Regions from separate parts of the Peribacillus sp. YIM B13477 genome, predicted to be linked through region 4. Evidence: riboswitches for the same ligand, from Rfam matches in the RefSeq annotation. Region 4 holds a riboswitch; each other region holds the start of a gene.
What was found. Region 4 has a riboswitch for S-adenosylmethionine ahead of mmuP (S-methylmethionine permease). Riboswitches for the same ligand answer to the same signal wherever they lie in the genome.

Region 1 (5,521 bases), on a different contig from region 4:
TGATTTTGCTTCCTTCTGGGATACAAAAAAAAGGGATTTATTAAAAAGGAGCTATCTTGCTCAACAGGCGATCATACCAAAAAAACTCTTTGGACATCGTTATGATTACCGGATTCTCGTCCATTATGAAAAAGGTTTTTATAAAGTGACCGGCAAAGCGGTAAGGATGTCGCAAACTCAGGAAATCACCACCCACACTCCCCGAGGCGGAAAGCTTTTTCCTTATCAGGACATTAAATCAAAAAACCTGGATCTAAAATTAGCGAATATTGCCCAAAAATGCGGAGAGATACTTTCAAAAAAGATCGGGTTTCTCGGAGAGTTTTCCATTGATATAGGGGAAGACGAATCGGGCTCGCTTTTCATATACGAAGTGAACTCAAAGCCGATGCAATTCGATGAAGAAGAAATTGAAACAAACAGGCTTTTGCATTTAAAAAATCTTTTCATTGAATTAACTTTTCCCAACCTGAAAAGAAAATAACACCTCCAGCTGCCGTTTTCCATTATAATCGAATGAGAAACAGTATATATGGAGGTAATACATATGATCACTCATTTTCAATGGGAACCATTGCATAAGAATCTGCCAGGATGGAAAATTTCCTTTTATTTCAACAAGCAGGCAGTCAAAGCCTTGTATCATAAAGATGGATCCATCGAGTGGACAGCCAATCCGCCTTCCGAAACAGATGAAACTAAACTCAAAAGCATGATACATGATCTAATGATCTTCCATGTATATGAATGAAACCCCTTTACATTCATGAAATCGCTTAACAGAATAAAAAAAACTCCTTTGCCTAAACTAAAGAAAAGGCTAGGAGGGATTTCTTTTGGATAAAGAAAAAATGACATTTTTGAAGGATACCGAATATGATGGCAAGGACTCCGTTTACCTGGATATCGACCGTATCATCAATGAAGGAATGGCGGGCGGAAATGTGTATGAAGTCGCTAACCTTCAGAACATCGAAGAAGCACATGATTTTTATGATGAAACAGATCCCAATGTCAATAAATGAATAATGTGGGCTCTCTTATGGAGAGCTCTCTTTCATATCAGTCAGACCGTTAAACGGATAGCATTCAAATAGTCCCATTCTCCCTCGCACTTAAAATATTTTCGTTTAATATCGATGTAATGATATGCTCTGAATCCCATTCATGCCCAGATATCTCGATAAGGGGATAGCGATTCGGTAAAACGACCTGCTGGATTTCATGAACGGTCAGCCCTTGAGAATGCAAGCGTAAAATTTCCCCTTGGAGGTTTTCCAGATAATCCAGTTTTTTTCGAAACATCTCCTTCCCATCAGGAACATGCCCAGCATGACAGCAAAACACTTCCCCGAAGTCATATTGAAGCAATCTTTTTATGGAACCGATGATCACCGGGACGGACTCTTCCCGTAAGACAAGCTTTGTTTTTGGGGTTACGAAAAGGTCTCCTGAAAAAAGCACGCCATTATTGTGATTCAAATACACCATATGGTCCTTTGCATGACCTGGGGTAAAAATCGGCTCCCACGTTTGGGTACGGGAATGAATGGCCTTCCCTAGCGGCTCAGCTTTAAAGGCGTCTCTCTTTCCCCAGAAAATTTTGCGATATTCAGGATATTCAGCATCCTTTGCACAAACCTCAACCGACATCGGGTGAATGAAAAGAGGGACCTTTTTATGTTCCTTTATCCAGGCAGCGCCCCCCGTATGGTCTTCATGATAGTGAGTCAGGGCCACTGAGTCGAAGTCTGCGGATTCATAGAATGGAATAAGCTCTTCCAATAAAATCTGTGCGCCAGTATCTATCAATAGGCCATCCGTTAAAAAGACATACACACTCATCCCCCCCTTGTTCCCGCCAGGAGTCCCATGCACGCAAACCACATCATTTATCGTCTTGATCTCTATCATTCGGTTTCCTCCCCATCATTGTACAAAAATAGTTTTACCTTCCTTTTTTTAACTTTACTATAATAAATGTAGTACCACTTTACCTTTTTGACAAGGAAATATTGGAATAAATAGCCTCGATGAAAATGCTGGATTATTGCATAATAGCCCATTTTCCATGAATCGTTTTAACGGACCTTACCAGTTTTAATGACAAAAAAATAAAAGAAACGATTGACATTGCCGGATTTTACAAATAATATAGATTATATTATAAAACTTGAAATATTCTAAAATAATAATTTACTTATCGAGAGTGACGGAGGGATCAGGCCCTGTGATGTCCGGCAACCGCCCTTAGGGAACGGTGCCAATTCCTGCAGAATGATTGCATTCTGAAAGATAAGCCGAGATATGATTTCGCTGCCTCTTTCTGAATGATAGAGGCAGCTTTTTTAATGTTTAAGGGGGAAAGCTCATGATTGAAATCCGTTCAATCCGAAAGGAATACGTCTCGAAGAAAAACCGAGTTATCGGAGTGGATAACGTATCTTTGACCATTCAAACTGGTGAAATATATGGCATTGTCGGCTACAGCGGAGCTGGAAAAAGCTCATTACTCCGCTGCTTGAATTTGCTTGAACGTCCGACAGGTGGAAATATCATTATCGACGGCATTGATTTAACCTCTTTATCTAGCAAAGAGCTTCGTAAACAACGCCAAAAAATCGGAATGATATTCCAGCACTTTTCCCTGGTCAGTTCAAAAACCGTTTATGAAAATGTCGCTTTCGCCTTAAGAGCCGCGCATCGATCGAAGGACGCGACTAAGTTACGTGTATTGGAATTGTTGGAAATCGTAGGGCTCAGCGATAAGAAAGATGTCTATCCTGCACAGCTTAGCGGTGGACAGAAGCAACGGGTCGGCATAGCTCGAGCGTTAGCAAATGAACCCACTGTACTATTATGTGATGAAGCGACTTCAGCCCTTGATCCGACAACTACAAAAGCGATTTTACAGTTATTGAAAAAGATAAGCAGTGAGCTTGGTATCACCATCGTGTTGATTACACATGAAATGGAAGTGGTCAAAGAACTATGCCACCGAGTCGCCGTGATGCAGGATGGCCGGGTAATTGAAGAAGGACCCGTTTATGAAATATTTTCACAGCCCAAACAGGAATTAACGAAGCAATTCATTAGCAGTGTACTGGATTTCGAACTCCCTTCGCACTTGATTGATGAAAGTGAAGGGACGATTATTAAGATCCAATTCGAAGGGCAAACCGCCGGTGAGTCGATTCTTTCGGATACTCTCCAATCCCATGCAGTAAAGGGGAATATTTTACACGGTAAAATTGAGTATATCCAGGATGTTCCTTTAGGCATTTTAATCATCGAGTTAATTGGCGATGCCGTACAAATCCATTCGGCATTGGAGTATATAAAAAATCGTTCCAGTTCTGTGGAGGTGTTAAAACATGTCACTGCTTAATCCCATCGTCAATATTTTACCTGATCTTAATAAAGCCTTTCTTGAAACGATTTATATGGTCGGCGTTTCTCTTGCAGTAGCCCTGCTGATCGGTTTACCGCTTGGAGTATTGCTATTTACAACAACCAGGAATTTATTTTTTGAAAATGGCATCGTGAATCGATCTCTCGGTTTCGCAGTCAATATTGTCCGTTCAATCCCGTTCATCATTCTCTTGGTCGCCCTCCTTCCTTTAACGGACCTACTTACGGGATCGACGATAGGGCCAAGAGCAGCTTCTGTTTCCCTGTCCGTTTCCGCAATCCCTTTTTTTGCAAGGATTGTTGAAACGGCATTACGTGAAATAGACAGAGGAGTGATTGAAGCTGCAATTGCCGTAGGTGCCACTCCATGGATGATCATTAAGGATGTACTTCTTCCAGAGGCAAAACCGGGAATCATTCAAGGACTGACATTAACGACCATTTCGCTAATCGGTTATTCAGCAATGGCTGGGACAATCGGCGGTGGCGGAATTGGCGACCTGGCCATCCGGTACGGATATTACCGATATGACAACACAGTCATGATCACGACGATCGTCGTGCTGATCTGCCTTGTGCAACTCATTCAAATGGTTGGTGACAAAGTTTCATACATAGTTAACAAGCGATAGGTTCAATCATTTTTTTAAATGACTCAATACATTTCATTACTCAGGAGGAATATCAAATGAAGAAAATAGCTTCGTTATTATCAGTCTGTGCACTTGCACTCGGCTTGGCAGCTTGCGGGAGCGATAATGCATCCCCAAATACAGAAGACAAAAAAGAATTGAAGATCGGGGCGACTACCGGGCCGTACGCCGATATGGTTAAGGAGGCCATCAAACCAGGTCTGGAAGATCTCGGATACAAAATAGAGATCGTCGAATTCACCGACTATATCCAGCCGAATAAGTCGCTTGGCAACAACTCGATCGACGCCAACCTTTTCCAGCATAAAGTATACATGGATAACTTCGCTAAAGAAAATGATTTAAAGCTTTCCGACCTTATCATAGTTCCAACAGCGCCAATGGGCATATATTCTAATAAGTATAATTCATTGAAAGAAGTGAAAGACGGTACATCGCTTGCAGTGCCCAATGATCCGGTTAACCTGGCACGTGCACTAAAAGTGCTGGTGGATGAAGGGTTGATTGAAGTCGATCCAAATGTCGACCCTTTAAAAGTATCTGAAAAGGATGTAACGAAAAATCCAAAAAACATCCAGCTAAAACCATTGGAATCCGCTCAGCTGCCCCGCGCAACAGACAGCGTTGACCTATCGGCGGTCCCTGGCAACTTTGCTCTTGCAGCGAAAATGGACCTCAAGGATGCCCTAGTTTTAGAAAGCATGCCGGATATGTATCGAAACGTTGTTGCAGTGAATACAAAAGATGTAGACGCTCAATTTGCCAAGGATATTAAATCTGTAGTGGAATCCGACCAGTTTGAAAAAGTGATCGATGACAAATTTGCCGGATTCGGAAAACCAGACTGGATGAATTGATCAAATAATCAAGGCCTGCTTCCCCTTTACCGGGAACAGGCCTTTCATTAAGGAGAGCAAATATGAATACCTTACTGGAGGTCCGCAGCGGCCCCGCTTATTACGCCTGTAAAGCAAATGTCCTTGAAAACCTGGAAGTGAAACTGTGTAGAGGGAACATTCGTAAAGTGCTCGTTATTCATGGACAAAAATCCTGGGAAGTTACTGAACCCTTCTTTCCTTCCTTAGAAAATATTGAGACGATCTTTTTCACATACGGCGGGGAATGCAGTGACCCGGAAATTGACCGCGTCATGAAGGCAGCTCTTGAACATGGTGCTGATGCCTTAATTGGCATTGGCGGCGGTAAGTTGCTCGACCTCGCCAAATCGGCCGGAAACTCACTTCAAAAGGAGATCATCCTCATTCCAACCTTGGCTTCCACCTGCGCTGCCTGGACACCGTTGAGTGTCATTTATGATGATAATGGTTCATATGTCCGTTATGATATTCATGAAAAAAGCACTTGGATGTTATTGATCGAACCAGGAATTCTTCTTAATTCGCCGATTAACTATTTACGTGCTGGAATCGGCGATACATTGGCGAAATGGTACGAGG
Region 2 (5,521 bases), on a different contig from region 4:
CCACATTATCGAGGATCCACTTCACTTTCGTTCCGGAAAAATAGGCATCTATCAACAATCCCGTTTTATCCCGGAATAGATCATTAAGTCCCTTTTCCTTCAACTCATCACAGATTCCACTTGTTTGCCTGGACTGCCATACAATCGCATTATAGACAGGCGTACCTGTTTCCTTATCCCAAACGACTGCCGTTTCACGCTGGTTGGTGATCCCGATACCGGCAATTTGCTCTGGCTTTACACTGGATTCAGATAGTACACCGGCGATCACCGCCAGGATCGATCCCCAAATCTCATTGGCATTATGCTCGACCCAGCCTGGTTTAGGGAAATGCTGTGTGAATTCCTTTTGGGAGGAATGGACGATTTCCCCCTTTTCATTAAATAAAATCGCCCTCGAACTTGTTGTTCCTTGATCTAATGATAAAATGTATTTTTCCATTGTGCATGCCCCTCCTTTTAATTAACTAGCGATATTTCTGCTATCCAATTCATGTGACTGTTTTTTACCAAAAGCATAGGCTACTATCAATAGTACCAGGCTTGCACCCATAACAGACCAAAATCCTGCCGTTATTTCCCCCATGAAAAATGCTTTATAACAAACGGCACCAAGTGAACCCCCTACAATCGGTCCAACGACCGGAATCCATGAATAGCCCCAGTTTGAATTTCCTTTACCGGGTATCGGCAGCAAAAAGTGAGCGATGCGCGGCCCCAGGTCGCGGGCCGGGTTAATGGCGTATCCTGTCGTTCCCCCAAGTGACATCCCGATCACGACAATCAATAACCCGACTGCGAATGGGTTTAGACCCTCTGTAAAATTATTGGCCCCTATAAATAATAGACCAAGAATAAGGATGAAAGTTCCAATCATTTCACTTAATAGATTTGAAAATGTGTGCGGGATTGCAGGTGAAGTCGCGAATACACCAAGCTTCGCCCCTGGATCATCCGTAGCTTTCCAGTGTGGCAAATAGTGCAGGAATACTAGAGTTGCGCCGAGTATCGCGCCAATCATCTGGGCAACGATGTAAACGGGCACATCACTCCATGGAAATTCTCCAATAATGGCAAACCCTACCGTGACCGCCGGGTTTAAATGCGCCCCGCTTATGGAACCCACTGCAAATACACCCATGGTAACAGCCAATCCCCACGCAATCGTGATAACGATCCAGCCGGCATCTTTTGCATAGGAACCCTTTAAGGATGAACCTGCCCCAATACCTGCTCCGAATAAAACTAAAATCATCGTGCCTAACACTTCTCCCCAAAATGGAGTCATGATAAAACCCCTCCCCTGATAATTTTTTAAACCTTGCCAACAAATAAAAGGAGATCCACAGCAGAACCATCTTCATAAAAAAAATTATGAATAGATCTGTTGTGAATCTCCTAGTCTCCGTCACATATATTAACTTGTACTGTAAAATATACTAGGTTATGAAAACGCTGTCAATAATTTGTGAAAAATTAATCTATTATTCTGTAATTTTTTTCAATTTTTCCCTATTAGATGATATCCCATAATTCAGTTTTTGAAGTGGTGATTGACGAGGCGCCGGCATCAAGGGCATTCAGGACTTCATCCGAAGTTCGTATGAGGCCGCCTGCAAAAATCGGTGTCTGCAATCGTTCCTTCACTTCTTTTATCATCCATGGCATGGCGCCCGGCAATACTTCGATATAATCCGGCTTGGTTTTCTGCACCAGCTTATAACTTTTCTCAAGTGCATGTGAGTCAATTAAAAAGATTCGCTGGATGGCAATGACCCCCTTTTGCTTCGCCTTCAATATAACGCTTGATTTAGTCGAAATCAGCCCATAGGGGTTATATTCCTGACAAATGAATTCTGTCGCGTACTCATCACTTCTTATGCCATGGATCAAATCGACATGATAAATCATTTTCTTATTATGCTGCTTTGCCATCATACTTACATTTTTCAATTGTGAGATATGCAAATCAAGAAACACACCTATTTCATAGGAACTTTCTAGAAATCTTTCAAAATCCTTCATGCTTGCTGAAGCAGGCAAAATCTTCTGATCCATCATTATCCTCCTCATTCCCAGAAAAACTCAAAACTTCAAGTCATTTAGTATATTTTAAAGAACTTGATTTATCAAACACATTTTTTCATGAGCCATGTAACCTTAACACTATCATACCTTTCACACCCTTTATAGTTTGCGGCTAAGGATATATGTAAAATATCCCCTTGAATCATAAAGAAAGTTTCATTTTCAATGCACCTTCGACGAGTTCATACGATTTAATTGTGCCAATGGGAATTTTTCTCACGATGCTCCAAGCATTAACATTCATTTTGATCGCTCTTTTTTCATATTCAAAAAATGGCGGTCTGTTAAATATCCTTTGGTTGATGAAATTCCTGTCAATGGGTTCCATTTCTACTAATTCAAATGAAATCGTTCTTTTGTCCACATGAACCGGTTTTAATGTAATCCGGAAAGCCACATTTTTCTTAAACATCATTTTTTTCACTTCCATCGTTCCGGAAAGCTCAATATGCTTTGGCGTAATTTCGACTTTAATATCCTGACCAGATGATTTCATTTTTATGATTCTCTCTATCATGGCTTCAGTTACCGTAATCGGTATGCCATTTTTGAATGGACTCATCCTTGCATTCCCTCCCCACTCAAAGCATATGCCGGATTCCCTGATGCCGTTAACATTCCAGCCCGGATTAATAAACGGTATATTCGAAATATTCCGGTTCCACCCCTTGACCTTCATAAAAACTACCTGTATAGTCATAGTTAATTTAATAGACAACTCTTATCCAGAGAGGTGGAGGGACTGGCCCTTTGATGCCTCAGCAACAGACTGATCTTGTACTGTGCTAATTCCAGAAGTGTAAAAACTTGAAGATAAGAAGAGTATATAGCTTTGTTGCCAACACCTCTTCTTATTTTTAAGAAGAGGTTTTATTTTGGCTGTTTTCACATACTTTGTTGCTATTTACCAGGTAATGGGTTGTGGTTGATTTCCCCTCAAGATGCTCGCTTTCCGCGGGGCGGGCGGTGAGCCTCCTCGGCGTAAACGCCTGTGGGGTCTCACCTCTCCCGCTGCTCCCGCAGGAGTCTCGCACTTCCGCTCCAATCAACCTTAAATAGTTTCGTTTAAAAACAACAATCTTTACGAAAAGAGCTTTTATTTTTAAAAGGAAAGAAGGAATCAACATGTCAATCACATTAACGAAAGCACCATTCAGGGCGGACCACGTCGGAAGTTTATTAAGACCGGAACGTTTACATATTGCCAGAAAGGACTTTAAGGAAGGTACCATTTCAGCTGAGCGGCTTCGTGAAATTGAAACTGAAGAAATCAATCGGATCGTCGATAAACAAATCGAAGTTGGTTTAGAGGCCGTTACGGACGGTGAGTTCAGACGGACATGGTGGCACTTTGACTTCCTCGAACATTTAAATGGCATCGAGGGTTATGTAACTGAAAAAGGCCTTACATTCGATGGTGTCGAAACAGAGAGATATAATGTTCGCAATACCGGGAAGGTTTCATTCAACCCTGAACATCCCTTCATTCGTGATTTCATTGAATTGAATAAAGTCGTGAACGGACGTGCCGTTGCCAAGCAAACCATTCCCAGTCCGAATCAATTATTTGCTGCAGGCATTCATAATGAAGACGTCTACCCTGATATTGAAGACTATGCAAATGATATCATCAAAGCCTATCAGCATGCTTTGAAAGCCTTTTATGAAGCAGGTGTGCGTTACCTTCAATTGGATGATGTATATATTGCCAGACTTTCAGCCCCGGATTTCCAGTTCAAAGATGGAAAATATACGAGGGAACAATTAATCGATCTTGCACTTCGGGTCATTAATGGCGCATTGGAAGGCAAACCAGAAGACCTTATCGTCACTACCCATCTATGTCGCGGAAACTACCAGTCGACATGGGCGTTTGAAGGAAGCTATGCCCGTATCGCCCCAACTTTATTGGCAAAAGAAAAAGTGGATGGATTCTTCTTGGAATATGATGATCAACGCTCAGGGGATTTCAAACCATTGGAATACATTCCAAATGGCGGTGCACGGGTCGTACTTGGTGCCGTCACTTCAAAAAATGGAGAAATCGAGGACAAGGAAGCTGTTAAGGCACGCATTAAAGAAGCATCGCACTTCGTTCCGCTCGAACAATTATGCTTAAGCCCTCAATGCGGCTTCGCCTCCACACATCACGGCAACAAGCTAACCGAAGCACAGCAATGGGAAAAGCTGAAATTCGTCGTTGATGTAGCGAAAGAAGTATGGGAATGATTATTTTACGGAGACTTTAAAACTTATTTACAGGATTCGAACAACCTAATCGGCTTCAATATAAGCGTGCCGATTAGGTTTATACTTAAAACCCTAAAACTGAAAGCAAACAAAAAAAAGAACGGCCATCTGGACGTTCCCTTTTTACTTGCAGCTATCGTCATCATCCTCCATTTTCTTCACGAATATATCATCCGTCACCCTATCTTCCAGCTTGTTCCTCAAGGCCAATTCCGCAGCCTTCCCATCACTAGGCGATCCGTCCGAGAAATACATCGGAAACAGGGAGAAAAACATAATGTAGAAAGAAAAATAGATAAATTGATACCAGATTACCGAGCTGTCCAGGATATTCTGATACACTAAGCTGTATATGATCAGCATGCTGATTAAATTAAAGATAGCCCCCCCTAAATAGATCAGGGTATTCGTCAATCGATTATCATGTTTCAAACCCTTGAACTCGCAAGTCCCATTCCAAAAATAATATTTCCTCACCTCTATGTTCCGAAAGGCGAAAAGCTTATTACCACACCCGATCAAGATTTTCTTTTCCGATCCCCCAAAGATCGTAACGAAGAAAATATGCCCGCTCAAATGTATCAGTGTAACGATCGGCATGATCAAAAAAAAGGAAAATAGAAATTTAATGATATCAGAGAGACCAAACATATTTAACTAACCCCCTCCTTACCAGCGATTTCCTTACCAGGATGCTACTCTGATACCCTGCCCACACTAGTTATAACTAGTAAATTTTCACAGTGGTAATATGTTGCTTTCCAAAAATGATAAGATGATAATTGTTCTCCTTCCGCTTCACTTCGACCTTCGAACGACTATATCGACCCTTCCCCTGCTTTTTCCGTCATTCAAAAAAACAGGCTATCACCTTCCAAAAAACCCGGAAAAGCGATAGCCTTTACATCTTTATTTAGCGATTGGGGGTGCGAAGGATTTCTGCGTTGTTTTGTCCTGGCTCCAAGCCTGCATGTTTATATCCAGGGGTGAAAACCGATGTTTTGATCGGGCAGGCGATTTGCCTCTGGACATTCCCTTTTCCGTCAGGTACCTCGACGATCATTCCCCTCTCCTTCAATTGGGGATGCTCGGCCGCTTCGGTGAAAGTCAGCACTGGTTCTGCGCAAGCCTCGAATTCAGCGAATATCTCCTGCCATTCATGAAAATCTCTCTCGAGGAAAGC
Region 3 (5,521 bases), on a different contig from region 4:
AAATGCGCATGACTTTATCAGTGCCTTTCCTGATGGTTATGATTCTCAGATCGGAGAGCGCGGAGTCAAGCTTTCAGGCGGACAAAAACAGCGCCTTGCCATTGCCAGGGCACTTTTGAAAAATCCGCAAATCATCATTCTCGATGAAGCAACGGCGGCCTTGGATACAGAATCTGAACATTTGATCCAGCAAGCCTTGTCACGTTTAATGAAAAAACGGACTTCAATAGTCATTGCACATCGTTTATCGACCATTCATGACGCCGATCAAATCATCGTTCTGGAAAAAGGGCAGGTTCTTGAAAAAGGAACACATGACCAGTTAATGCAAAACAACGGCCGATACAAGCAGCTCCATGACTTACAGTTCCCTCAGCTAAGCGATATCAAATACCTAGCAACTTAGCAGGCAAATATGCACAGAAGGCCTTTCTGTGCATGTTTGGTTTCATTTGAAATCATAACTTTCCAAAACCCGATTCGCAATGAGCTGATACCCTTTTTCATTCGGATGTAATTTATCACTGAAATACTTTGTTTTCTTTTCATCTTCAAAAAGATCATTTGTAGGAATGAATAACATCCTTTCACCTTTATCGGCTAATCCCTTTATTGACTCGTTATAATCGCGAATGTGCTTTTCAAGTTTTTGATTGTCTTTATTTGGGTTATATAGTCCTACTACCAGAATATCCGCTTTATCGTTTGCCTCTATCAGTGTTGATGTAATCTTTTTCAGATGGTTGATATATTCCCGTTTACCCTCATTGATTTTTCGGTCACTTATTTTCTCCAAGTTCCCGCCATTACTATTGATCAAGTCATTCGTTCCAATAAAAACAATGAAAGTATCGGCTTCATCAAGTTTCGTTTTAATGCGGTAATCATCTAGCTGTTTCATCACCCCATCCGTTTCCTGGCCTTTAATACCGTAATTCCAAAAACTCACTTTTTGCTCCGATTGCGGATTATTCAATTCATCTTCAAGGCCTTCTATATATCCTTCCCCGTCCTTATCCCCTTTTCCATAGGTTAATGAATCTCCAAAAGCCATGACCCTTTGCACATCTTCCGACTCCGAGGCCTGAAATTCATATGCAGCAAAACATATAACCAGTACGATAATTAATATACCTGCCAATTTTTTCATTTAGTTCTCCTCTTGTCTTTACTAGAAGTATTTAATCTTTTTCATACCCAAAAAATCTGCAGTACTAACATAAAAAAGAATTGTCAGATAAAGAATAAAGAGTGTATGATAATATAAAACTTTCAATGGATTGGGTTTCATTCAACGTCCCTAAAACCAAAAACGGGATCACCCTTCATTCTGGAGATTGAATAAATGATAGTTAGGAGTTTATATCATGGAAGAACACATAGAGTTTAGAGAGGCAGAACTATCTGATCTACCCAGAATTGTTGAAATATATAATTCGACAATTGCTTCAAGGATGGTAACGGCAGATACGGAACCTGTATCCGTCCAATCGAGGGTTAAATGGTTTGAGGAACATCATTCAGAAAGTAGACCGCTATATATCATTACTATAGAAGGGAAAACCGCTGGATGGATGAGCTTTCAATCCTTTTATGGCCGACCGGCATATAATTCCACTGCCGAAATCAGCATTTACATTGATGATTATTTCCGGGGAAAAGGAATTGGACAAATTTCGATTCGAAAGGCAATTGAATTGAGTCCAAAATTAGGTGTTAAGACTTTATTGGGTTTCATTTTCGCCCATAATACACCAAGCCTTAAGCTTTTTTCCAAATTCGGATTTGAAGAATGGGCACATTTACCTCAAGTTGCCGAGATGGATGGCATTGAGCGGGATTTGATCATTCTAGGTAAACGTGTCGATATTTAATATATAATTCTTTAGAGCTATTGCCTTGAGCAGTAGCTTTTTTAGATTAATACAGGTCGGATTGCTAATTTAAAAATACCTATATGCTTCTTGAAGGGAAAAATATTCAGAATCTCTTTTACTTGCTAACGCATTCAATAGCGTATCCAATTCTTGGCTGGCTTGTACAGTCAGCAGACTTGTTAAGCCGTAAATCGCTCCCAACCTTATCATTTCCTGTCTCTTCTCTTCTACTTTTTCTATAGTTACCTTATAGCAAGTCATCATAGCCACCTCCCATTTATTCAATATTTTTACACTTTCATCATAATGAAACCACTAGTTAAAATCAACTATTTTTCAGAAATTAAATGTGTTATTTTATAGGTCAAATGTGACAAAACACCTATTTTGTTATTTAATTATGTATAATGTGTGTCGTTTTCTAATAAACGCAAAAAAAGCATCCACTAGTGTAGACTGCGAATGCTTACATCATATCCCTTATCCAAAAATCCAAATATTGTATTCCGATTACTATGTCATCCATTCAGAAGGTGACTCGTTATTAGGTCTATTTATAACAATCTTATATTCATCTTCAAGTACTTTTAATGGGGCATCATAAAGGTGCCTTTCATCAGAGGTTTTGTATACTCCATTGGCCAATAGCTCTTCAATGAGTTTTGCCTTCCTCTGTTCAATCCTCTTAAATAATTCTGCCATGTAAATGGCTCCTTTCCGTCCTAGTGCCTGCTTCTAGTTAGCTAAACTTTATCAACTTGTTTGATTTCACCAAATTATATATACCTTTTCTAGTATGTCACTAAACGTTATTTCCCAAAAATAAAAGCCCCTTCTAATTTAAGAAGAGGCTGACAGTGTCCGTACGGCTCTTCTTATCTTCCAAGCATATGCTTGTTGGATTTAGCACAGTTCCCTAAACGGGTCCGCTGCCGAGGTTTCATAGGGCCAAGTCCCTCCACCTCTCTGGATAAGAATTCAATATATAATGATGTAGAAATGATTCTATCCTAATAATCTTCAAAAGTCAATTACCTGGTTCTCCCTTTTTTCCTGGACATAAAGTGATCCCTCTTTCAAATACGGGTTGCATTTTCTTGTCTTTCTGATATGATGTCAGTAATTACATACAATTCACACCACTAGGGGAGTCTTTTTTAAGACTGAGATGGAATTAGTTCCGGACCCTTTGAACCTGAACCGGCTCATACCGGCGGAGGGAAGTGGATGATATCGTCCATTTTACAGACTATATCCATCTACCCCGTTCCGTATTCAGGAACGGGGTTTTTTATTTAACAAAGGGAGCCATTCTATAGGAGGATGAACAATGGAGAATACAAAATTAGAAACATTCAGTGATAGACTGCATGCACGGGCAAAAGAGATTTGGAAAAGGAACCATTCACATCCCTTTGTCCAGGCAATTGGAAACGGCACACTTCCTGAAAAGAAATTTGCCTATTACCTGAAGCAGGACTATGTCTATCTCATGGATTATTCCAAGCTCTTTGCTTTAGGTGTCATCAAAGCCCATAACATCGAAACCATGGCAAAATTTGCGAGCATTTTAAATGAAACCCTTCAAGTGGAAATGGATATTCATCGGCATTATGCTTCCGAATTCGGGATCAGCTCCAAGGAATTGGAAAATACAGAACCTACTCCAACCACTCTAGCCTATACAGGTTACATGCTAAATGCAGCTCAGCATGGGACTTTGGCAGACTTGATCGCCTGTCTCCTGCCCTGCGCTTGGGATTATTATGAAATCGGTTTGCTATTAAAAGAACAAAATGGAGCAGCACTGGAAAACAATCGCTACGCAGATTGGATAAGGTCCTATTCATCTCCTGAATTCGGGGAAGCACACAAGTGGCTGATCGCTTTATTGGAAGAATTGACCGAAGACATGCCTGAAAAGGAACTTCTTAGATTAGAAAAGCACTTTTTGGTTACTTCCCGATATGAATATTTATTCTGGGACATGGTTCAAAATGAGCAGGATTGGCCTCTGTAGGTGGTTGACATGAGGATGAACCCTATCAAGAAACTGACATTGACTGCCATGATCACGGCTTTAACGACGCTGACCAGTTCATTTATTTTCATCCCTGCAGGATTTGCAAAAATCTTTCCTATTCAACATCTGGCAAATGTCCTGACGGCGGTTTTATTGGGGCCTGCATATGCGGTGACACAAGCTTTTTTAGTTTCCATCATTAGAAACATGACTGGTACCGGTTCAATTTTCGCCTTTCCCGGCAGCATGATTGGTGCACTTTTGGCCGCCATCCTTTACCGAAAAACACAAAGCTTAAAATTCGCCTGTTTAGGGGAAGTGATCGGGACCGGATTTCTCGGTTCCCTGGCCTGTTATCCGCTTGCCACCCTCCTATTGGGAGAAAAAGCTGCTCTTTTTGGTTTTTTACCGGCTTTTATGTTCAGTTCATTCGCAGGGGCGATTTTAGCTTTCATATTACTTAAAATACTGCTAAAAAATAATTATATGAAGGGGTTTTTTTATGAAAACAGCATTAACGATCGCAGGCTCTGATTCAGGGGGCGGTGCTGGAATACAAGCGGATTTAAAAACATTTTCTGCACATGGTGTGTTTGGAATGTCTGCCATCACAGCCGTAACTGCCCAAAACACAATGGAAGTCCGTTCTGTACAGCCCATTGAAACAGCTATCATATCGGATCAAATTGCAGCTATCTTTGAAGATATTCCTGTCGATGCAGTAAAAATAGGCATGCTTGGATCAAAAGAAATCGTGGAAACGGTCGCTGCGTCCCTTAAAACCTTCATGCCTGCCATCGTTATCCTTGACCCTGTCATGATTTCCAAAAGCGGCCACCATTTGCTCGACGAAAAGGCCATCTCTGCCTTAAAAATGGAATTGCTTCCGCTTGCAAATCTTGTAACACCCAATGTACCAGAAGCGGAAGTACTTACTGGCTTCCCGATTCGGACGAAACAAGATTTCTACAGGGCATGCATTTCGATACAAGAAATGGGTTCCAAAGCCGTTTTACTTAAAGGCGGCCATGCGGCAGGAAATCCAAATGATCTTTTTTATGATGGGACTGACTTCCACTGGATCAAGGGAGAACGCATTCATACAAAAAACACTCATGGTACGGGCTGTACCCTATCATCCGCCATTACATCTAACCTGGCAAATGGACTGCCATTGCAAGTGTCGATCGAACATGCCAAGACCTATATTTCCGAAGCGATACGCAATAGCTTTTCAATCGGTAAAGGTCATGGACCTGTCCATCATTTTCATTCATATTCAAAAAAAGAACGGAGTGACTTGTTATGAATATTTCTTCAGCCGATTTATTTATGAAGGTAAGAGAAAGGAAACCACTCGTTCACCAAATCACCAACTTTGTTACGGTCAATGACTGTGCAAATGCCACCCTTGCCATCGGAGGTTCACCAGTAATGACATCGAGCCCAAGTGAAGTGGCGGATATGGTCAAATTAGCAGATGCATTGGTCCTGAATTTCGGAACGATCGATGATAAAGCCTTGGAAGCAATGGAGATTGCCGGTAAAACGGCAAATGACCTGGACATCCCAGTCATTTTGGACCCGGTGGGAGTTGGTGCCACCTCCTATCGTACAGAGC
Region 4 (5,521 bases):
CAAGTCCATTTTTTCCTTCTAACGATGCAATTGTACCACCTGTAGTAAGCAACATCAACTTCTTCATTTTTGATTTTAACTTTTCCAATATACTACCCCCTAATAAGCCTCCCTGTTTCACAATCATTCTAATATCTCAGAAAAGGATGTTTCCGCTATAAATGTTCATGTAACGCGTACAACACATGTAATTATAGTCATGTTTCATAGTGAAATCAAGCGAAAGTTATTCATTACGCGTACACTTTTTTCAATTTGATGTTATAATGGATTTATATAAAAGGAGAGTAATAAAAATGATTTTAAATAGATTGACTACATTAAGGAAGTCCAAAAGATGGTCTTTGCAATATACCGCTGACAGGCTCGGAATCGCCAAAAGTACCTATGCCGGTTACGAATCGGGCCACCGCCGCCCTTCATTAGAAACGATTAATTTATTGGCAGGCTTATATGATACCTCAACTGATTACATTCTGGGTCGAGTAGATTATCCATCTAAGGATATGGGTAATGGGTCACCTCAAGTCATGGAATTAACGGATTTACCAGATATGAAGCTAGCTGTAGATGGAATTTCCCTTTCTGAAGAGGAAACGATTCAATTTATCGCTTTTATTAGAGCTAAACGGGAAGTGGAAATAAATCGCGATAAACAAAATGAAACATAGCAGACATTGAGTTTAAACTGGTATTTGGTAAAAGAACCGTACTTCATCAGCAGGTTCTTATACTGCCTGACATGTTCATTATAACTGTAATATACCGCGGCTTTCATCAATTAGGATAGGTCGGTTCGCCCATTTTGACGGTTGCACGTAATTATTTCTGTGTTTAGAAATTTAAATTTCATTAATTATTATATAGAAGAAAGTCGTTTTTTTAAAAAAATCATCCATCTTCATTTTCTGTTGTCCTCTTTAGCCTTATTCTTTTTCCCCCTTTATCTATTTGCAATGAAAGAAAAAACATGGCAAAGATCATGGTTTCCCCCGGTGAATTAATCAAAAAAAGAAGCAACATGAAGTGAGAGTTATGTCTTAATTCATGTGCTTCTATTATTGGAATCCTTAAAGAAATGGAAAATTGCTCAATATAATGTCTCAACAGATATGCTGCATTTCCATATATTAAGGCATTTCATCTTCTTTTTCCCTATTCTTGAAAGCTTCATGAGTGACAATATCCTCAATCTGTTCATACTGGCGGCTGTGTTCCTTCTCTTCGCTAATTCTATTATTTGGTAAATTTCCTGGATGTCCTTTTTCTTTATGATTAAAATTTTTACCACGACTCATAACTCATTCTCTCCTTTCCATTCATTGTTTGTCTAGTTTTCCCAAGCACGAAAAAAATATGATTTAATTTCTCTTTTTACAGTTTTTGCAAAAGGGTTGGTTTACCCGTAATTTTCAGCCGATCTTGCGCGACTTATTTCTAAAGTGCCAAGAAATTAATAGTTCAATCCTTTCAGATTACTCGAATCTGAATAAAGAGCTCAAAAAAAACAGGAACCGCCAGATTCCTGTTCTTTTTGTTTATAGGTTTCCCGACTAACAATATTTTTGATAACAAAAAATGCTAGGAGAACGTTACCACGGAAGGTCGCCACTTTCTTGAAATGCCCGCAATATGATGAGGAGCGGTTCTGCAACATCCTCCAATTATATTTGCCCCCGCATGGTGCCAATCTTCAGATTTCACATCGAGCCTATTACATGATTCTGGACCATGCCATGTTTTAGTTTCTGGATTATATGATTCACCGGAATTCGGATAAACGATAATTGGTTTATGCGTGTTTGCACGCAACACCTGTATGGCTTCCGTGATAACTGATACAGGCGCACAGTTGATGCCAATTGCGGCAATTTGCTCACTGTCCCCAAACAATCTGGCACACTCCTCCAGCAATGTGCCGTCACTTATCGCTTTTTCATTTTTCAAAGAAAAGGACAGCCAAGCATAGACTTCTGGATAATCTTTCAATAATGAATGTAATACTTTTGCTTCTTGCAGGGAAGGAATCGTTTCAAATGCTAAAATATCAGCTCCTGCTTCAATCAAAGCTGATAATCGTGAGCGATGAAATGCCGCTAAAGTTTCATCTGAAACACCATAATTCCCAACATACTCTGAACCATCTGCAAGATAAGCCCCATAAGGTCCAACTGATGCAGCAACCAATGGCTTAGGTCTAATCGTTTGATATTCTTCCTTCCAAAATTCATCTCTTGCTTTTCTTGCAAGTAAAACCGTTTTCCGGATTAGATCCAATGCCTCTTTTTCTTGTATTCCGCGGAGGGCGAAACCTTCAACCGTTGCTTGATAGCTTGCCGTTATCGCACAGTCAGCACCAGCTCGAAAGTAGTCAGAGTGAACCTGGTAAATCACTTCTGGATTTTCAAGTAATACACGTGCAGACCACAGGGGATCGTCCAAATCACACCCATGACTTTCAAGCTCTGTAGCTAAAGCTCCGTCCAAAATCATGACTGAATGACCTCGTAAAATTGCTTCAATTGGGTTAATTTTATTCTTCATGGTTTTTCTCCTCTTTTCTTTATGGTTTGTGTCAGATAATAACTTCCATAGCAAAACAAAATAAACGGAATGCCACAATATAGTGCAATTCTTTGTGTAGGATCAAATGCAATTCCTATGCAAGAAGCAAGACATAACATAAATGAAACGATTGGTACGAATGGATATAATGGTGTATGGTAAGCCAAATCATTAACTGAGTTTCCTTCGTTTATATATCGTCTGCGAAATAGAAACTGTGACGCGCTAATACTCATCCAAACTATAACCACGGCTAGTCCAGAAATGGATACAAGCACTATGTATACAGTATCCGGCGCAATAATACTCGAGAAAAGTGCTAAAACACCGCCCAGCATACTGAAAAGGACTGCATTCAATGGAACACCCCGTTTTGTCAATTTTGCAAATATTGGCGAAATGGTTTTCTTATCTGCAAGTGACCAAAGCATCCTTGATGAGGCATATAGTCCTGAGTTTGCAGCAGACAAAATGGCAGTTAATATAACAAAATTCATAATATCCGCTGCATATGGCACTCCAATTCGTTCTAGAACGGCAACAAAGGGGCTCTCTAATACGCTTGCATCCGAAACAGGCAATAATGCGGATAAAACAACGATGGTTCCTACAAAAAAGATAATCAATCTCCATAATGTCATACGGATTGCCTTTGGAATCGTTTTTTCCGGATTCACAGTTTCTCCAGCTGCAACTCCGATCAATTCAGTTCCAGAAAATGCAAAATTCACCGCGAGCATCGTCATTAGAATGGCAAAAGCACCATTTGGAAATAACCCTGCGCTTGTAACATTGGAAAATAACGGAGCTGTTTGTGCGTTAATCATTGGAATGAAACCTACCATTGCCGCAGCTCCCAGAATAATGAATATCACAATAGCAAATACCTTAATAGACGCAAACCAGAATTCGGATTCAGCGAAAAACTTTACGGTCCACGCATTTAATGCCAAGACCAAAATAGCAAATAGAGCACTCCATATCCAGACACTGATTGATGGAAACCATCGCTGCATCAACAATCCTGCAGCCGTGAATTCCGAACCTAGTGCAACAGTCCAGGTTAGCCAATACAACCAGGCTACTGTATACCCTGTCCCTGGTCCGATGTATTTGGCTGCGTAACTATGAAACGCACCTGTCTCGGGCATATGCACTGACAGTTCACCTAGACATAGCATGACTAGATAAACCACTAATGCACCAATCAGATACGAAAGGATGGTTCCGAACGGACCAGCCTGTTGAATCGTATAACCCGAACTTAAGAATAAACCCGTTCCAATCACCCCGCCAAGCGATAGCATTATTATATGCCGTGCTTGCATTTGCCTTTGAAAATCATGCTTCCTTTTGTTCTCCATTCTAACTCTCCTTAATCTTGCATCCAGAAAAAACGAAAACGCACTCCAAAAAAGAGTGCGTTACTGACAAATAAACACGTACGGTCTTATCTATCAAGGTTTCACCCCCTGGAATTAGCACAGTGTCTTTGTAGACCTGTTGCTGAGGTTTCATAGGGCCAGTCCCTCCACCTCTCTGGATAAGAAATTATTTTTTTATAACTTTATCAATCTATGAAAAAATTGTCAAGTTTTGTTTCGGAATGTAAAGACTTCCTTTTAAATGCTAACGATCATGGCTGGGGCATTAATATTAAATTGTTTTTGGAACAAGCGCTAAGCGTATTATAATGGCAAATAAAACTAACCGGGTTCATATTGGTCTTAAAAATGGCAACATCTTAAAAGATGTCGCCATTTTTTTCTTTTTCCTTAAGGACGTTCTATTTCAAATAATTCCTCTAGTTTTGTATAAGTATGACCTGCTAATCTCGCTACAGGTTTTAGCCCATTCGGGTCAATACGGCCATTATGATAAATATCTTGCTCTATATGATAACAGACTATTTTCCCTATCAGCAAATCACAACCAGGTTTGTTCTTGGAACCTGCCAATGGAATCGATTGCTCTAATGTACATTCGAACCGCACCTTCGCTTCTTCCAATCCTGGTACGGATACCTTATCACTAACAGCCAGCGTGAAATTAGTAAGACCCAATTCACTTTCGTCAGATGGGAGTTCCTTGGCCGTTCGATTTGCATCAGCAACATTATTTTCGTCAGTGATATGAACAACGAACTCACCTGTTTGAATTGCATTTCGGGCTGTATCCTTTGAAACTCCTTCTTTCCGTTGAACAGAAATGGAAATCATCGGAGGATTTGAACTGACTATGTTAAAAAAGCTGAACGGCGCTATATTGATTGTACCGGTTTCGGATTGTGTCGTAACCAGCGCTATAGGTCTCGGTATAATGCTTCCAGTCAAAAACTTATAATTATCCCGTTCAGTCAGACTTTCAGGGTTAACAGAAATCATCTTCATTCCCTCTCATTCTTATAAAAAGTTCTTTTGAAACCATGAACCTGCTGCATCAACCTCTGAACGTGTCAACTGATGACCGTAATTTTCCCACTGAACTTCAACTGTAGCGCCAGCTTGCCGTAAAAGTTGATTAAGTTCATCAGTTTCTTCTGCTGGGCAAATCGGATCGTTTTTACCTGCAGCTATAAATACAGGCATATCTGAAAGGGACGGCAAAGCAATCCCTCGTCTTGGAACCATTGGATGATGAAGAATCGCTCCTTGTAATGCCCCCTCGTAATGGAACAGCAAACTTGCCGCTATATTTGCACCATTGGAATAACCTAATGCCACCACTCTGTCACGGTCGAAGTCATATTTTCCGGATGCTGATTCCAAGAAGTCATAAAGCTCCTTCGTTCGGAAGATCAAATCCTCTTCATCAAAAACCCCTTCAGCTAACCGTCGGAAATAACGGGGCATTCCATTTTCAAGTACATTTCCCCGTACGCTCAATACGGATGAACCCGGTGAAACCATTTCGGATAATGGCAAGAGATCTGTTTCCGTTCCTCCAGTGCCATGTA

Region 1: linked by a shared signal. The riboswitch ahead of ACFX4H_RS09815 (methionine ABC transporter ATP-binding protein) and the one ahead of mmuP (S-methylmethionine permease) in region 4 are both predicted to bind S-adenosylmethionine.
Region 2: linked by a shared signal. The riboswitch ahead of ACFX4H_RS19065 (5-methyltetrahydropteroyltriglutamate--homocysteine S-methyltransferase) and the one ahead of mmuP (S-methylmethionine permease) in region 4 are both predicted to bind S-adenosylmethionine.
Region 3: linked by a shared signal. The riboswitch ahead of ACFX4H_RS08470 (Fur-regulated basic protein FbpA) and the one ahead of mmuP (S-methylmethionine permease) in region 4 are both predicted to bind S-adenosylmethionine.

What each region holds. Positions count from the first base shown of each region.
Region 1 is NZ_JBHZPD010000002.1:630,424-635,944, forward strand. Features, by position in the region: gene ACFX4H_RS09795 (YheC/YheD family endospore coat-associated protein) at 1-484, shown strand, start outside; gene ACFX4H_RS09800 (YheE family protein) at 548-751, shown strand; gene ACFX4H_RS09805 (hypothetical protein) at 837-1,025, shown strand; gene ACFX4H_RS09810 (MBL fold metallo-hydrolase) at 1,090-1,914, opposite strand; SAM riboswitch class I at 2,198-2,302, shown strand; gene ACFX4H_RS09815 (methionine ABC transporter ATP-binding protein) at 2,372-3,388, shown strand; gene ACFX4H_RS09820 (methionine ABC transporter permease) at 3,375-4,043, shown strand; gene ACFX4H_RS09825 (MetQ/NlpA family ABC transporter substrate-binding protein) at 4,100-4,921, shown strand; gene ACFX4H_RS09830 (iron-containing alcohol dehydrogenase family protein) at 4,984-5,521, shown strand, end outside.
Region 2 is NZ_JBHZPD010000006.1:275,436-280,956, reverse strand. Features, by position in the region: gene glpK (glycerol kinase GlpK) at 1-442, opposite strand, end outside; gene ACFX4H_RS19080 (MIP/aquaporin family protein) at 464-1,288, opposite strand; gene ACFX4H_RS19075 (glycerol-3-phosphate responsive antiterminator) at 1,516-2,058, opposite strand; gene ACFX4H_RS19070 (hypothetical protein) at 2,231-2,650, opposite strand; SAM riboswitch class I at 2,807-2,908, shown strand; gene ACFX4H_RS19065 (5-methyltetrahydropteroyltriglutamate--homocysteine S-methyltransferase) at 3,214-4,317, shown strand; gene ACFX4H_RS19060 (hypothetical protein) at 4,462-4,989, opposite strand; gene ACFX4H_RS19055 (CaiB/BaiF CoA transferase family protein) at 5,252-5,521, opposite strand, start outside.
Region 3 is NZ_JBHZPD010000002.1:360,574-366,094, forward strand. Features, by position in the region: gene ACFX4H_RS08450 (ABC transporter ATP-binding protein) at 1-406, shown strand, start outside; gene ACFX4H_RS08455 (DUF459 domain-containing protein) at 449-1,150, opposite strand; gene ACFX4H_RS08460 (GNAT family N-acetyltransferase) at 1,368-1,874, shown strand; gene ACFX4H_RS08465 (aspartyl-phosphate phosphatase Spo0E family protein) at 1,944-2,141, opposite strand; gene ACFX4H_RS08470 (Fur-regulated basic protein FbpA) at 2,391-2,579, opposite strand; SAM riboswitch class I at 2,750-2,854, opposite strand; TPP riboswitch at 3,012-3,116, shown strand; gene tenA (thiaminase II) at 3,208-3,897, shown strand; gene thiW (energy coupling factor transporter S component ThiW) at 3,913-4,434, shown strand; gene thiD (bifunctional hydroxymethylpyrimidine kinase/phosphomethylpyrimidine kinase) at 4,403-5,209, shown strand; gene thiM (hydroxyethylthiazole kinase) at 5,206-5,521, shown strand, end outside.
Region 4 is NZ_JBHZPD010000001.1:927,404-932,924, reverse strand. Features, by position in the region: gene ACFX4H_RS04665 (asparaginase) at 1-67, opposite strand, end outside; gene ACFX4H_RS04660 (helix-turn-helix domain-containing protein) at 297-671, shown strand; gene ACFX4H_RS04655 (hypothetical protein) at 1,131-1,298, opposite strand; gene mmuM (homocysteine S-methyltransferase) at 1,582-2,544, opposite strand; gene mmuP (S-methylmethionine permease) at 2,541-3,929, opposite strand; SAM riboswitch class I at 4,013-4,115, opposite strand; gene ACFX4H_RS04640 (flavin reductase family protein) at 4,341-4,949, opposite strand; gene ACFX4H_RS04635 (alpha/beta hydrolase) at 4,968-5,521, opposite strand, start outside.